2 regions of the Actinomadura formosensis genome follow, and region 2 is predicted to be linked to the other one. Evidence: riboswitches for the same ligand, from Rfam matches in the RefSeq annotation. Region 2 holds a riboswitch; the other holds the start of a gene.
The links. A riboswitch is a leader RNA that binds a small molecule or an ion and turns the genes downstream of it on or off. The one in region 2 is predicted to bind S-adenosylmethionine.
Positions count from the first base shown of each region.

Region 1: linked by a shared signal. The riboswitch ahead of ACQP1N_RS25805 (hypothetical protein) and the one ahead of thrC (threonine synthase) in region 2 are both predicted to bind S-adenosylmethionine.

Region 1 is NZ_CP192011.1:5,494,909-5,501,664, reverse strand. Features, by position in the region: gene ACQP1N_RS25810 (SseB family protein) at 1-2,500, opposite strand, end outside; gene ACQP1N_RS25805 (hypothetical protein) at 2,602-2,862, opposite strand; SAM riboswitch class IV at 2,904-3,020, opposite strand; gene ACQP1N_RS25800 (hypothetical protein) at 3,071-3,442, shown strand; gene ACQP1N_RS25795 (transglycosylase domain-containing protein) at 3,464-6,067, opposite strand; gene ACQP1N_RS25790 (FKBP-type peptidyl-prolyl cis-trans isomerase) at 6,305-6,756, opposite strand, start outside.
Region 2 is NZ_CP192011.1:1,219,772-1,226,527, reverse strand. Features, by position in the region: gene ACQP1N_RS05795 (hypothetical protein) at 1-316, opposite strand, end outside; gene ACQP1N_RS05790 (S1 family peptidase) at 422-1,348, opposite strand; gene ACQP1N_RS05785 (DUF5959 family protein) at 1,648-2,058, opposite strand; gene ACQP1N_RS05780 (MoaD/ThiS family protein) at 2,181-2,456, opposite strand; gene thrC (threonine synthase) at 2,469-3,713, opposite strand; SAM riboswitch class I at 3,729-3,870, opposite strand; gene ACQP1N_RS05770 (cation diffusion facilitator family transporter) at 3,988-4,926, opposite strand; gene ACQP1N_RS05765 (alpha,alpha-trehalose-phosphate synthase (UDP-forming)) at 5,036-6,526, shown strand; gene ACQP1N_RS05760 (sulfotransferase family protein) at 6,563-6,756, opposite strand, start outside.

The DNA.
Region 1 (6,756 bases), 3.0 Mb from region 2:
CCGGCGCTCCCGGTGTGTCAGGCGCGCGAGGGCCGGTGTGCGGCACCGGTCCACGTCCCGCGCCCGGCTCGCCGCCGATGTCCTGCGTGGGGGACGCGCCCGAACCGCCCGGCTCACTTCCGTGCCGGCCTCCGAGGTCTGCTGCGCCGTGCCCGCCCGCCGCCTCGGTGGCGATAACGCTGATCGGCACGCCTTCCTGGGGAACGCCCGGTATGCCGATGTCTTCCGTCGTACTGGACGGGTCAGGCGCCAGAGGCGCGTCGTGCGCCGCGGCTTCCGGGCTCGTGCCGTGCCGGACGTCCGGACCGGTGTTCGCGCCGCCCGCAAGATCCTGCGGCGGGCTGGACGCGCCTGCGCCGCCCGGAGCGGCTTCGTGGGCTGTGCCCGGGGCGGAGAGTTCGCCGGTGGGGTCGCCCGTTCCGGCGGGTGCGGCGCTGCCATGCGGTCGGCCGGGCATGCCCGTGTGGCGGCCTGGTTCTTCCGGGGCGCCGGACATGCCGGACGGGCGGGGGTCGCGGTGGGCCGTGGGTTCAGGGCTCGCTCCAGGCTCCCCGCCTGGAGCGGCGTTCGGGACGCTATCGGGCTCACTGGCGAGGCCCTGCGTGTGGAATGTGCCTGTGCCGCCCGAAGCGGGGTCGTGAGGAGTGCTTGGGGGGAGGCTGGAGGGCTCACCGGTGGTACCGGTGGGATCTTCCGTTTCGACAGGTGGGGCGCTGTTCTGCGGCCCGCCGGACGCTTGCGGGGTGGGGTGGGCCGTGGGTTCACGTCCTGCCGCAGGCTCATCGCCTGAACCGGGGTTTGCGAGATCGATCGGCTCGCTGGAAACGCCCTCGGCGCCGGCCGGCGGGAGACCGGGCTCCGCTGGGGCGGGGCCATCGGGTGTACCGCTGCCCAGTGCTTCTTCGGCGGGGAGGCCAGCGTGGCGGCCGGGCCGGGCCGGGCCGGGCAGGTCGGGCGCGCGGTGTTCCGCCTGGGGCACTCCGCCCGGAGGCGTCGTGGGCTCAAGGCCCGGCCCGCCGGCTGGACCCGAGCTGCTCGGTACGGGGGGCGGGCCCGCATCGCTCGGAGCGTCCTCGTGCGGCGTGCCCGCGTGGCGTCCCAGGGTGCCGTGCCGCTCGTCGCCGGCCGAGGGGACGGCGGGGGCCACCGGGACCGCCGGGGTCTCCGGGGGCGGGGGCGTGGACGCCGACGGCGGGGTCGCCGGGCCGCGCAGGGTGCGGATCTGGTCGCCCGGCATGGACGCGTCGATCGGGGTCCCGGGGTTGAGGACGAGCGTCCAGTCCGTGTCCGGCCAGGCGGCGATCATCTCGTGCAGGCTCGGCATGATGAAGCGGGACGAGCCGATGGCCTCGTTCATCCACCGCAGGGACGTGAAGACCTGGATCGACGTCCGCCCGTGGACGGGGACGGGGCGCCACGGGAAGTCGGGGTCGCCGGGGACGATGCCCCACGGGGTGTCCGCGTCGGCGGGCACCAGGACCTGGGCGCCGAGAAGGAGCGTGTAGAAGGTGTCGGTGTCGCGTCGGCGGGCGACCTCGAAGAGGCGCTGTTCGATGTCGTTCTGCGGTTCGAAGCGGTCCGTCATGCGCTGGGCGGCGCGCTGGTCGGCCCAGGTCGCGAGGCCGGGAAGCTGCTGGGCGTGGACGGTCCCGCCGGCGGGGGAGCCGGAGTTGATGGCGAGCAGCCAGTCGTGGTTCGGCCAGTAGCGCAGGGCGACGGTGAACGGCAGCTTGATGTACTCGGCGCCCGGGCCGGACGCCTCGGTGAGGCGTTCGGGGGAGGTGAAGACCGGCACGACCGTGGCGCCGTCCACCTCCCGGGTCTGCCAGGGGAAACCGGGACGGCCCGGACGCAGCGCGTAGTCCATGTCGTCCGGGACGGGCAGCAGGACGTCGGTGTCGGCGAGCGTCTGCAGGAACAGGTCGTGGTCGTTGTTCGCGGCGGCCCGCAGCAGTTCGCGTTCGACGTCGTTGGCGGGCTGGAACTCGGGGCGCGGCGACCGGCGGGGCAGGTCGCGGTGCTGGTCGCGGAGTTCCTCCCAGGGGGCGGGCGCGCGGCCGACCCGGGGCGGGCGGCCGTCGCCCTCGGCGACCTGGCGGACGAACCAGGCCGGCAGCCGCGCCTCGATGGGCAGGACGGTGCCGGCGCCGTGGGCGGGCGCGTCCACGGCGAGCCACCAGCGGGCGTCCGGCCAGGTCTCCGCGAGGTCGCCGAACCGGAGCGTCATGAAGTGCCGGTAGGACGGTCCGAGACAGGCGCGCATCGCCGACGCCGAGGTGTAGGCGAGGACGTGGACACGGCCGTCCTCCTCCTGGGTCGGCCATGGCGGCTGCGTCTCGTTGGCGAGGACACCGTCCACCAGATCGGGCGCGACGGGGACGACGAGTTCGCTGTCCGCGAGGAGGCGGAAGTAGCCCTCCTGGTCCCCGGCCCGTACGGTCTCCTGCAACCGGTGCTCAAGCTCCGACGTGGGTCGCCACGCGTCGGCCACGGTCGCCACCCCCTGTTTCCTCCGTGCTCGTCCCCGCGCGACTGCTTACGCTACATGGGCGAACAGGACCAAAAAGCATATTCACCTGACTGTCCGCGGTGGTTCGCAGGTCAGCGGGCCGCCGGCCCGGCGAGCGCGATCGCGCCGAGGACGTTCGGCGACCCGGCCTCGTGCCGCTGCTCGGCGGACGCCGCCCACCGCGTCGTCGAGCCGGCCGATGCGCCGGCCCCGCCACCCCTCGGACAGGGGGCGGCGGCCCGCAGGGGGACGGGGAGGCCCGCCCCGACAACGCGGGGGATGCGGCGAACCCGGACCCCCTCGGGGTGCGTCACAGCAGGCGTGATGAGGGAATGGGCGAGCAGCGTGGGCATGCCGGATCCTTCCGGGGTCAGGGACCCCGGGCGAAGGTCGGGATCCGCGCTTGCCGGGACGCGGTACCGCGTCCGGCAAGGTCCTCACCCGGGGCACTCCGTCGCGGGCGAAGGCTTGCCGGCCGGCAAGCCGGGGCTTGACACTGGCGCTCATGACCTCGTGCGGAATCATATGCGGGTCCGGTCGGGGATCAAGCGGGAGGGTGCGATGCGGTACGGGGTGGTTCGGGCGCTGGCCGGAGGCGTGGTGATGCTCGGCGCCCTGAGCGGGTGCGGGATGCTGGGCGGCAACTCCGGCCAGGTGTGCACCGACGCCAAGAAGGTGTTCCAGCAGTACATCACCCAGGTCAGGAGCATTCCGGCGGCCGAGCCCGTGCAGTGGCGGCAGGCGACCGAGCAGCTCGCCGGACGGGTCGACGGGCTGGCGAAGAAGGCCGACGACAGTGCGCTGCGGAAGGCGCTGACGGCGGAGGCGGACAGGCTGCGCGCCGCCGCGCCCGCCGTCGGCACCGGCGACGTCTCCCAGCTCAACACGGTGATGAAGGAGACACCGGCCAGTATCGGCGCGGCCTGCGACTGAGCCGGCCCGCGACCGGGCTTGCTACCTGGAGGAGACCGGGCCGGCTCCGCCGGTGCCTCCACCGCCGGTGCCGCCGCCCCCGCCGTCACCGCCTCCGCCGCCGGGCTGGTCGCCGCCCCCGCCGGGCTCGGGCGGGACGATGGTCGGCGGCACGGTCGGCGTGGGCGGCAGCGGGATGTCGGGTTGCTCGGTGGTCGGCGGCGGCTCGGACGGCACGGTCGTGGGCGGCGGCTCCGGCGTGCCGGGCGAGTCCTGCGGGGGCGGCGTGTCGTAGCCGCCGCCCGGGGTGGTGGACGGCGACCCGAACGACTTGGGCGCGTAGTCCTTGATGTTGACGGCGTCCGACATGTAGGAGCGCCAGATCTGTGCGGGCAGTTGCCCGCCGTACGCGCCGTAGCCGGGGATGTTCAGCGGCTTGCCGTCGCTGCGGAACATCGCGACCGACGTCGCCATCTGCGGGATGAACCCGTTGAACCAGATCGCCCGGCCCTCGTCGGTGGTGCCGGTCTTGCCCGCGACCTCACGGCCGTCGGGAAGCTGCGCGTTCGTCCCGGTACCGCCCTGGACGACCTGCTGCATCGCATACGTCGCGTCCCGCGCGTTCTGCACGCTGAGCGCCCGCTCCCCCTCCTCGGTGAACGTGCGCTTCTCGTTCTCGCCGCCGGTGACGGACTTCACCACGAACGGCGTCCGGTGCACGCCCTCGGACGCGAACGTCGCGTACACGCCCGCCTGCTGGACGGGATGCAGCGACACGATGCCGAGCGGGAACGTCGCGGCGTGGCGCTGGTCGGCGGTCATCTGCGACCGGGGGATGCCCATCTTCTCGGCCATCTCGGCGATCTTCTCGTTGCCGATGTCCTGGCCGAGGTTGACGTAGGCGGTGTTGATCGAGTGCTGGGTGGCGGTGACGAGGTCCACCATCCCGAAGTTCTCGTCGCTGTCGTTGTGGATGGGCGAGCCGGCGAACGTCTGCGGTGAGCTGCCGTCGTAGGTGTCGTCGAGCGACCGGCCGTCCTGCAGCGCGGCGGCGAGCGCGATCGGCTTGAACCCCGACCCGGCCTGCGCGTGGTCGCCGAAGGCGCTGCTCAGCGCCTCCTCCAGATAGCCGCGGCCGCCGTAGAAGGCGAGCACCTGCCCGGTGGACGGATCGACCGACACCGCCCCGGTGCGGATCTTCTTGCTCATCCCGTCCGGGGTGTTGCCCGCCACGGCCTGCTTCATCGCGTCCATCAGCCGCTTGTCGAACGTCGTGGTGATCTTCAGCCCGCTGCGGTTGATCTCGTCCTCGCTGTAGCCGCGGCGCTCGGTGAGCTCCTTCTTGGCCACGTTGACCATGTAGCCCTTCTGGCCCTTGAGGACGTCGGTGATCTTCTGCTTGACCGGCAGGGGGAACTTCATCGACGCGGCGTCGGCGGACGTCAGGAACCCGTCCCGGACCATGTTGCCGAGGACGGCGCGCCACCGCTGCTCGGCGCGGACGCGCTGGTCGCCGGTCGGGTCGGAGAAGTTGCTCGGCTGCTGGATGGCGGCGGCGAGGTAGGCGCCCTCGGCGGGCGTCAGGTCCGAGACGTCCTTGTCGTAGTAGGCGTGGGCGGCGGCCTGCACCCCGTAGGCGTTGCGCCCGAAGTAGATCGTGTTGAGGTACTGCTCCAGGATCCAGTCCTTGGGCTTCTCCCGGTCCACCTTCAGCGCGACCATGATCTCTTTGAGCTTGCGGGTGAGCGACCGCTCCTTGCCGATGCCGCCGTAGTAGTTGCGGACCATCTGCTGCGTGATCGTCGACCCGCCCTGCAACTGCCGCCCGGTCACCGTGGACCAGAAGGCCCGCGCCGTACCCGCCACCGACACGCCCGGGTCGTCGTAGAAGCTGCCGTTCTCCGCGGCGATGACCGCGTTGCGGGTGCTCTTCGGGATCCGGTCGAGCTTGACCGCGTCCCGGTTGATGCCGGTCTTCGCGATCTCCGTCCTGCCGTCGGAGTAGTAGAACGTCGGCCCCTGCGCGATCGCCTTCTCCTGCGGGGACGGCACGGGGGTGAACACGTAGGCGAGGACGAACGCGGCGATGCAGAACCCGATGAGCCCGAACAGCAGGAACAGCGTCCGGCGCAGGAACCGCGCCTTGCGGCTGCGCGGCTTGCGCGGCCCCCGGCCCCGTCCGCCGCCACCGCCGGGCCCGCCGCTTCCGGGCGGCGGCCCGCCGTGCTCGGAGCCGTGCTTGGACGAGGCGGCAGGCATGGCCTTGGTATCACCCGTGCTCGGTGCCTCAACCCCGGCGGGCGCGGCTTCACCCGCCTCATCCGTTTCGGTTCCGGCCGTTTCGGCGTCGGTCGCTTCGGCCTCGGGCGCTTTGCCGCCGGATGCTTCGTGCGCCGTTTCGGTGCCGGACGATTCGGCCGCGTCCCCGGCGGACTCGCGCGCTTCGCGGTCCTTGCCGCCGTTCTGAGATATGTCGTCCTCGGCCGGGAATTCCGGCTTCTGGGCGGCTTCTTCGGTCTGCGCGGTCAGCGTGCCGATCGCCGGACCGTCCGCCCCGGCCGGCGCCCCGACCTGGGTGTCGGGCAGGTCCGCCTCGCCGGGCCCGGTGGGCGCGCCGCCCTCCGGGGTCTTTCCGCTGTCGCTCACAAGCCCCCCGTGATCAATTCTTTCACCGGACGATACCTGGAGGGGATCCGTGCGCCGGCCGCCCAATGCGCAACCCATGGCCTCCCAATAGGGAGACGGGCGATCGGCTCCGCCGGTTGTCGTGACGGATGTCGCAACGCGACTTTTCGCAAACGCCGAGCGGCGGGGTCCCGATCGGGTCCCCCGCCGCTCTCCCGTTCTCCGGCGAGTCCGCCCGCGGCCGTGCCGCGCCCCCGCCTACTTCTGGATCTTGGCGAGGATGTCCACGACGAACACCAGGGTGTCGTCGCCCTTGATCTTGGGCGGGCTGCCCTGCTTGCCGTAGCCGTCGGCGGGCGGCAGGACGAGCAGCACGCGGCTGCCGACCTTCGCGCCCGTGAGGCCCTTGTCGAAGCCGGGGATGGTCGCGCCGGTGCCGATCGGGAAGTTCGCCGGCTGCTTGTTGTCCCAGCTGGAGTCGAACTTGTCGCCGCTCTTCCAGATCTTGCCCACGTAGTGCACGATGGCGTCGTCGCCCTTGGCGAGCGCGGGCCCGGTGCCCTCGACGAGGGTCTTGACCTGGAGCTTGTCCGGCGCGTCCCGGCCCGGGATCGTGACCTTGGGCTCCTTGCCGGCGCCCTTGTCCTCGACCTTGGGCAGGTTCTTGTCGTCCAGCTTCTTCTCGGTGCCCTGCGGCTGCGGGTCCTTCG
Region 2 (6,756 bases):
CACCGATGAGGGACCAGAGCACGTAGAGGTCTCGGGCACCGTGGAGGAGGTCCTTGAAGGGCTCCACGCTCGGATCGGCGTGCTTGAGGACGTAGCCGACCTTCTGGCCCGTGCCGTCCGACAAGAAGAGGGACAGGATGATCCCGGTGTCGCGGTGGATGTAGGCGTCGCCGGCGTCGACGTGGAGATCCCGCATGCTGCCATCGTGCAAAACGGCCGGCATCGTCAAGGGGAATGCGTTGGAGGAGGACACGCGGTCGATCCACTGATCGTGTTCGGGGTCGTATCCGTGTTCGCGGTCGTATCCGTCGGTCATCGTGCACGCCTTTCGAGAGGTCACCTGGGAAGATCGTCGTAATGGCCGGATGCTCGACCCGGTCGATAGGTGCGTCCTGTGCACCGCACCGATCGGGCCGAGCGATCAGAACAGGTAGTCTCTGATGAAACGGGCTACGGATTTGGCGACGGCGGTCCCCATATTCTCCGCGATCTCTTCCAGCCCGTCCGGCGGGCCGGGTGCATCCATCGCGTCGGGCGCGCCGCCGCCTCCGGGCGTCTTGTCCACCACCGAGGGCTTTTCGAGCGTGGAACTATTGGCCGGGACGTGGAGGGTCGCTTCCCGGACCGCATCGGTACCGGCTTCGGCTTTTCGCTTCATGACGAACTCGGCGGCGGAGAAGGCGGCGCCCGCGGCGGCGAAACCGACCCACCGATCCTTCGTCAGGTCCACGTGGCCCCGGCACAGTTCGCGAAGTTCGACGGTGCGCGCCACCCACACGCTGTTGCTGAACCAGCCGTCGATCGTGTTGTACCGCGCCGAGATGACGCCGACCACGCTGTCGTCTTTTCTCCTGCGTACCGGGGCTCCGCTCATGCCCTGCAGGACGTCCATGGAACGGAGCCGTCCGAGGATCAGGTCGCCGCGCCTGGTCTGCCCTTCCCACTCCCCGCGGGCTTCGGTCCACACCAGGTCCGGTCGATCCGGCCCGTCCCGGATGACGGCGTGCCCCACAATGATCAGTTCTTCTCCGGGAGCCACCGCGTCGGACGACCGGACGAGCCGCACACTTCCCGGGAATGGATCTTCGACCTTGAGCAGCGCCAGATCGGCTTTCTTGTCCCCGGCCACACGCGTCGCACGGATCATCGCGGAACCCGGTGTGGAAAGGTGGTCGACGAATACGGCCCCTTCGTCTCCGTCGTCCTCGCTCAGCGCCATGGTCATCTGCAGGACGTGCCACGCCGTCACCAGATAGCCGGGGGCGATCTGGAAGCAGCTTCCCTGGGGAACTCCTGCGGGCGAGAGTATTCGCCCCATGTAATCCGGAACGGATCGAGCCTTTTTCACGGAACCCCCTGCATTCCTTGCGTTCATATATAGCCAGGTCACCCGGCCTCCACTGCAAGGCGGGCGCATTTGACCGCACATGGCCACATGGGATCCGCAGGTTTACGGCATTACGACGATCCGTTCTTTGTCAGCTATGGGCAGTCGTCCTAGACAGGGCATGCTGCTGGATGGCAGGGGCCGACGTGGTACGGCACGTTGCGGGGTGGTCAGCCAGGTCGTCCACTACCGGCGCGGCGCCTCATCCTGCCGAATCGCCGGGCACCGTCCACACTTCCGGTTCTTCGGACGGTGCGCGGTTATGGGAGGTCAGGGTAGGTCTTGTGAACGGCGGTCAGCCGGTCTCGGTGGGTTTCGATCCAGTCCCGGGCGACCTCGATGGTGAGTTCGACGGTGACCAGGTAGGAGTGGGAGTCGACCACGGCGATGGTCACATGTTTGTCGTCCGCTTCCAGGTGGATCTCGGGTGCGCGCTGCCCTTCGCGCCATGAGGCGGCGTCAGCGCCCTCACCCAGGGATTCGAGGACGTCCCCCCACTGCATGAGGTCCTCGGGCGTCAGGCGGGTCTTGATGCTGCCGTTGACGAAGTAGCTGCCGATCTCGATGACGCCGCTCAGGCCGCGGGCGTCCTGTCCGGTTATGCGGAGGACGACGCTGTTTCCGAGGTCGTCGGCGAGATGGATCAGTTCGACCGTGTCATGCTCTGCCACCGCGCCATCCTAGAGTCCGGCCGGCCGGCGCCGCACGGCGCGGCGCTGACCCGTGGGCGCCGGCGCGGTGGTCGAGGCAGCCCAGTGCGCGGGCCCGGCCGGAGCCGGGCCCGCGGGTGGTGTCAGCCGCCGGCCACGGCGGGGATGATGGAGATCTGGGCGCCGTCGGGGGTGGGGGTGTCCAGGCCGTCGGCGAAGCGCACGTCCTCGTCGCCCACGTACACGTTGACGAAACGGCGGATCTTGCCCGCATCGTCCAGGATGCGGGCGGAGATGCCGGAGTAGTTCGTCTCCAGGTCGGCGACGACGGCGCGCAGGGTGGTGCCCTCGGCCTTCACCTCGGACTCGCCGCCGGTGTAGGTCCGCAGGATCGTCGGGATGCGCACGGAAACGCTCATGGTGCTCCTTTCTCAGGCGAGGCCCGCGGCGCGGAACGCCGCCAGGGACGGGGCGATGTTCGCGCTCGGCGCGACCACCGGGGCGACGGCGTCCAGGGTCTTCAGGCCGTCCCCGGAGTTGATGATCACGGTTTCGGCGGACGGGTCGAGGGTGCCCGCGGCGGCCAGCTTGCGGAGGGTCGCGACGGTGACGCCGCCGGCGGTCTCACCGAAGATGCCCTCGGTGCGCGCGAGGAGCCGGATGCCCTCCACGACCTCGTCGTCCGTGACGTCCTCGACGGCGCCGCCCGTGCGGCGGGCCACGTCCAGGACGTAGGGGCCGTCGGCGGGGTTGCCGATCGCGAGGGACTTGGCGATGGTGTCGGGCTTCACCGGGCGGATCACGTCGTGGCCGGCCTTGAACGCGGCGGCGACCGGGGAGCAGCCGGTCGCCTGGGCGCCGAACACGCGGTACGGCTTGTCCTCGACCAGGCCCAGCTTGATGAGCTCCTGGAACGCCTTGTCGATCTTGGTGAGCTGGGAGCCGGACGCGACCGGGACGACGATCTGGTCCGGCAGCCGCCAGCCGAGCTGCTCGGCGATCTCGTAGCCGAGCGTCTTGGAGCCCTCCGCGTAGTAGGGCCGGACGTTGACGTTGACGAACGCCCAGTCGTCCTGCTCCCCGGCGATCTCGGACGCGAGCCGGTTGACGTCGTCGTAGTTGCCGTCGACCGTCACGAACGTCCCGCCGTACACGGCCGTCGTGATGATCTTCTGTGCTTCGAGGTTGGACGGGACGAACACCGCGCTGCGGATCCCGGCGCGGGACGCGGCGGCGGCGACCGCGTTGGCGAGGTTGCCGGTGGACGGGCAGGCCAGCACCTTGAAACCGAGTTCGCGGGCGGCGGCGAGCGCGACGGCGACGACGCGGTCCTTGAACGAGTGGGTGGGGTTGCCGCTGTCGTCCTTCACCCACAGGCTCTGCAGGCCGAGGCTCTCCGCGAGGTTGTCGGCGCGGACGAGGCGGGTCAGGCCGGGCTCGGTGTTGGGTGTGTCCGCAACATGGGACGGGACGGGCAGCAGCCCCCGGTAGCGCCAGATGTTGCGCGGGCCGGACTCGATCCCGGCGCGGGTGACGGTCCCGAAGTCGTAGGCGATCTCCAGGGGGCCGAAACACTCTTCGCACGCGTAGAAGGGGCCGAGATCGCGGGTGGAGCCGCATTCGCGGCAGACCAGGGCGGTAGCCGGTCCGAGGTCCGTGGCAGGCGTGAATGCCATGAAGCGAGGCCTTTCTCCCCATCTTCCCTGCGCCACCTTGGTCGCAGGCCGGAGTTGGCACCATTTCCCGGCCGGCCTCGCAGGATCGCGAGCGCGCTTCAGCCGGGTGGTTGCCGGGGCTTCACAGGGCCGGTCCCTCCACCCCTCTGGATGAGCGGTATTCAGTTGTCAGTACGAGCGACGGTTTCAGCTCGTATGCGTGACTTTACATGAACTGACCGGATGCCAGACAGCCGGGTCCATCTGTTGAGACGCTACCCGGGTGCGGTCTTGATCACGCCGGTGTCTCCGCGGGGACGGTGCGCTGCGTCGGGTCGAGGAACACGTGCCGGACGATCGGGAGCCGCTCCCGGAGCCGCCGGTCGATCTCGCCGGCGACGTCCTCGGCCTGGTCGGCGCTGATGTCGTCGGAGAAGTGGACCTTGGCGGCGACGAGCAGTTGCTCGGGGCCGAAGTGCATGGTGAGCAGTTCGTCCACGCCGGTCACTCCGGGCGCGCCGAGGATCTCCGCGCGGATCTCGCGCTGCGCGGCCGGGTCGGCGGCCCGCCCGATGAGCAGGACGGTGCTCTCCCGCCCGATCATGAGGGCGAGACCGGCGAGCAGCAGGCCGATGAGGGCGGAGGCGAGCCCGTCCCAGAAGTCCGACCCGGTGATCTGGCGCAGCACCAGGCCGCCGGCGGCGAGCGCGAGGCCGACCATCGCGGCGCTGTCCTCGAACAGCGCGGTCTTGAACGTCACGTCGGGCGACCGGCGGACGTGTTCGACGAGGTCACGGCCGTTCTCGCGGGTCTCCTTGCGCGCCTGGTACATGGCGCGGACCAGGGACGCCCCCTCCAGGACGGCGGCGAGGGCGAGCACGGCGTACGCGAGCCAGATCCCCGTCCCGGTGCCGCCGTGACCGGTCATGGTCAGGACGCCCTCGAAGATCGAGAAGCCGGCGCCGGCGATGAAGATCCCGAACGCGGCGAGCAGCGACCACACGTACCGCTCGTTGCCGTAGCCGAAGGGATGCCGCCGGTCGGGGGGACGTTCGCTGCGTCGTAGGGAGGCGAAGAGGAAGGACTGGTTGAGGGTGTCCGCCACGGAGTGGGCGCTCTCCGCGAGCATCGCGCTGGAGCCGGCCAGCAGGCCGGCGATCAGTTTGACGATCGCGAGGATGAGGTTGGCCGCACCGGCGACGAGCACGGTCTTCGTGGTCTCGGACCTGCTCATGCCGGTCGGTTACCCGAGGCACCCTCCGTTAATCCGGCCGGGTCCGGCCGTGGCGGAAACCACGTGGGTCACTGTGGAGCGCCTCGATCCCAACTGAGACCCTGCCGGTATGAGCCAAGTGCTGGTGGCATCGAACCGGGGGCCGGTGTCGTTCTCGCTGTCGGACGACGGCGAGCTCACCATGCGGCGCGGTGGGGGCGGGCTGGTGTCGGGCCTGGCGGCCGTCACGGGCGCCCCACGGGATCCCGGGCCACCTCGGCCAGCGACGACGTCCACGCCGTCCACCCACAGGCCGGACGTGCTGTGGGTGTGCGCGAGCCTCGGCGAGGCCGATCGGACGGCCGCGCGCCGTTCCCCGGACGGCCGCCTAGACCAGGCGGGGTACGACACAGGTGGCGCGGCGGTGCGGATGCTCGACATCCCTGCGGCCACGTTCCAGCGTGCCTACAACGCGGTGGCCAACTCGACGCTGTGGTTCATCCACCACCTCCTGTACGACACACCGCGCAGGCCGCATTTCGATGCGCGTGCACGCCGCGACTGGCAGTCCTATGAGGCGTACAACGCGGCCTTCGCGGACGCCCTGGCACGGGACGCCGCGCACGGCGCGAAGGCGGTGATCCAGGACTACCACCTGTCGCTGGCCCCGCGGATGCTCCGGGACCGGCGTCCCGACCTGAAGATCGCGCATTTCTCCCACACGCCTTGGGCGCCGCCCGACTACTACAGGCTGCTCCCTGATGACATAGGGGCGCAGGTCCTGCGGGGCATACTCGGCGCAGACCACGCGGGGTTCCTCGCCGAGCGATGGGCTTCGGCGTTCCTCGACTGCTGCGAACTCCTGCCGGGCGCACGCATCGACCGGGTGGCTCGTACGGTCACCCTTGCGGGCCACACCACGCATGTGGGCGTCCATGGCCTCGGCGTCGACGGACCGGCGTTGCGCCAGCGCGCGGCCCGGCAAGACGTCGTCGAGCGGGCGCACGCGCTGAGGGAACAGGTGGGTGACCGTCAGCTCATCGTCCGGGTCGACCGCACGGAACTGTCGAAGAACATCGTGCGCGGGCTCGCCGCCTACCGGGAGATGCTCGTCAACCATCCCGAATGGCGCGGACGGGTGGTGCATCTGGCGTTCGCCTACCCGTCCCGCTACGACCTGGCCGAGTACCGCGAGTACACGGCGGCCGTCCAGCAGCTGGCCGAGCAGATCACCGACGAGTTCGGCACGGCCGACTGGGAGCCGCTGATCGTGCAGGTGAACGACGACTATCCGCGTTCCCTCGCCGCTTACGGGCTGGCGGACGTCCTCGTGGTCAACCCCATCCGGGACGGCATGAACCTCGTCGCGAAGGAAGGACCCGTCCTGTCGAAGCAGGGGTGCGCGCTGGTGCTGTCCAGGGAGGCGGGCGCGGCGTCCGAACTGTCCGGGGACGCGTTGATGGTGAACCCCTACGACGTGTCGCAGACCGCGGAGACCCTGCATCAGGCGCTGCTCATGCCCCGCGCCGAGCGCGCCGAGCGCTGCGCCCGCCTCGCCGCCGCCGCGACGGCCCTGCCTCCGCAGCGCTGGTTCGCCGACCAGCTCGCCGCGCTGGACTGACGGCCCGGTCGCCGGAGACGCGGCGTGCCGCGGGCTTCAGGTCGCGCTGGTGGAGGGTTCGGGGGTCAGGCGGCACTCGACCGGGTTCGGTTCGTGGCGCTGTCTCCAGCGTTCCCGCAGCGCGTCCTTGTGCTGCGCCATGCGGCGGTGGGAGCTGACCCGGGTGAAGTGGGCGAGCTGGGACACGGGCGGCTTCGGCAGGCCGCTCGGTTCGTACCCGTACTCGGCGA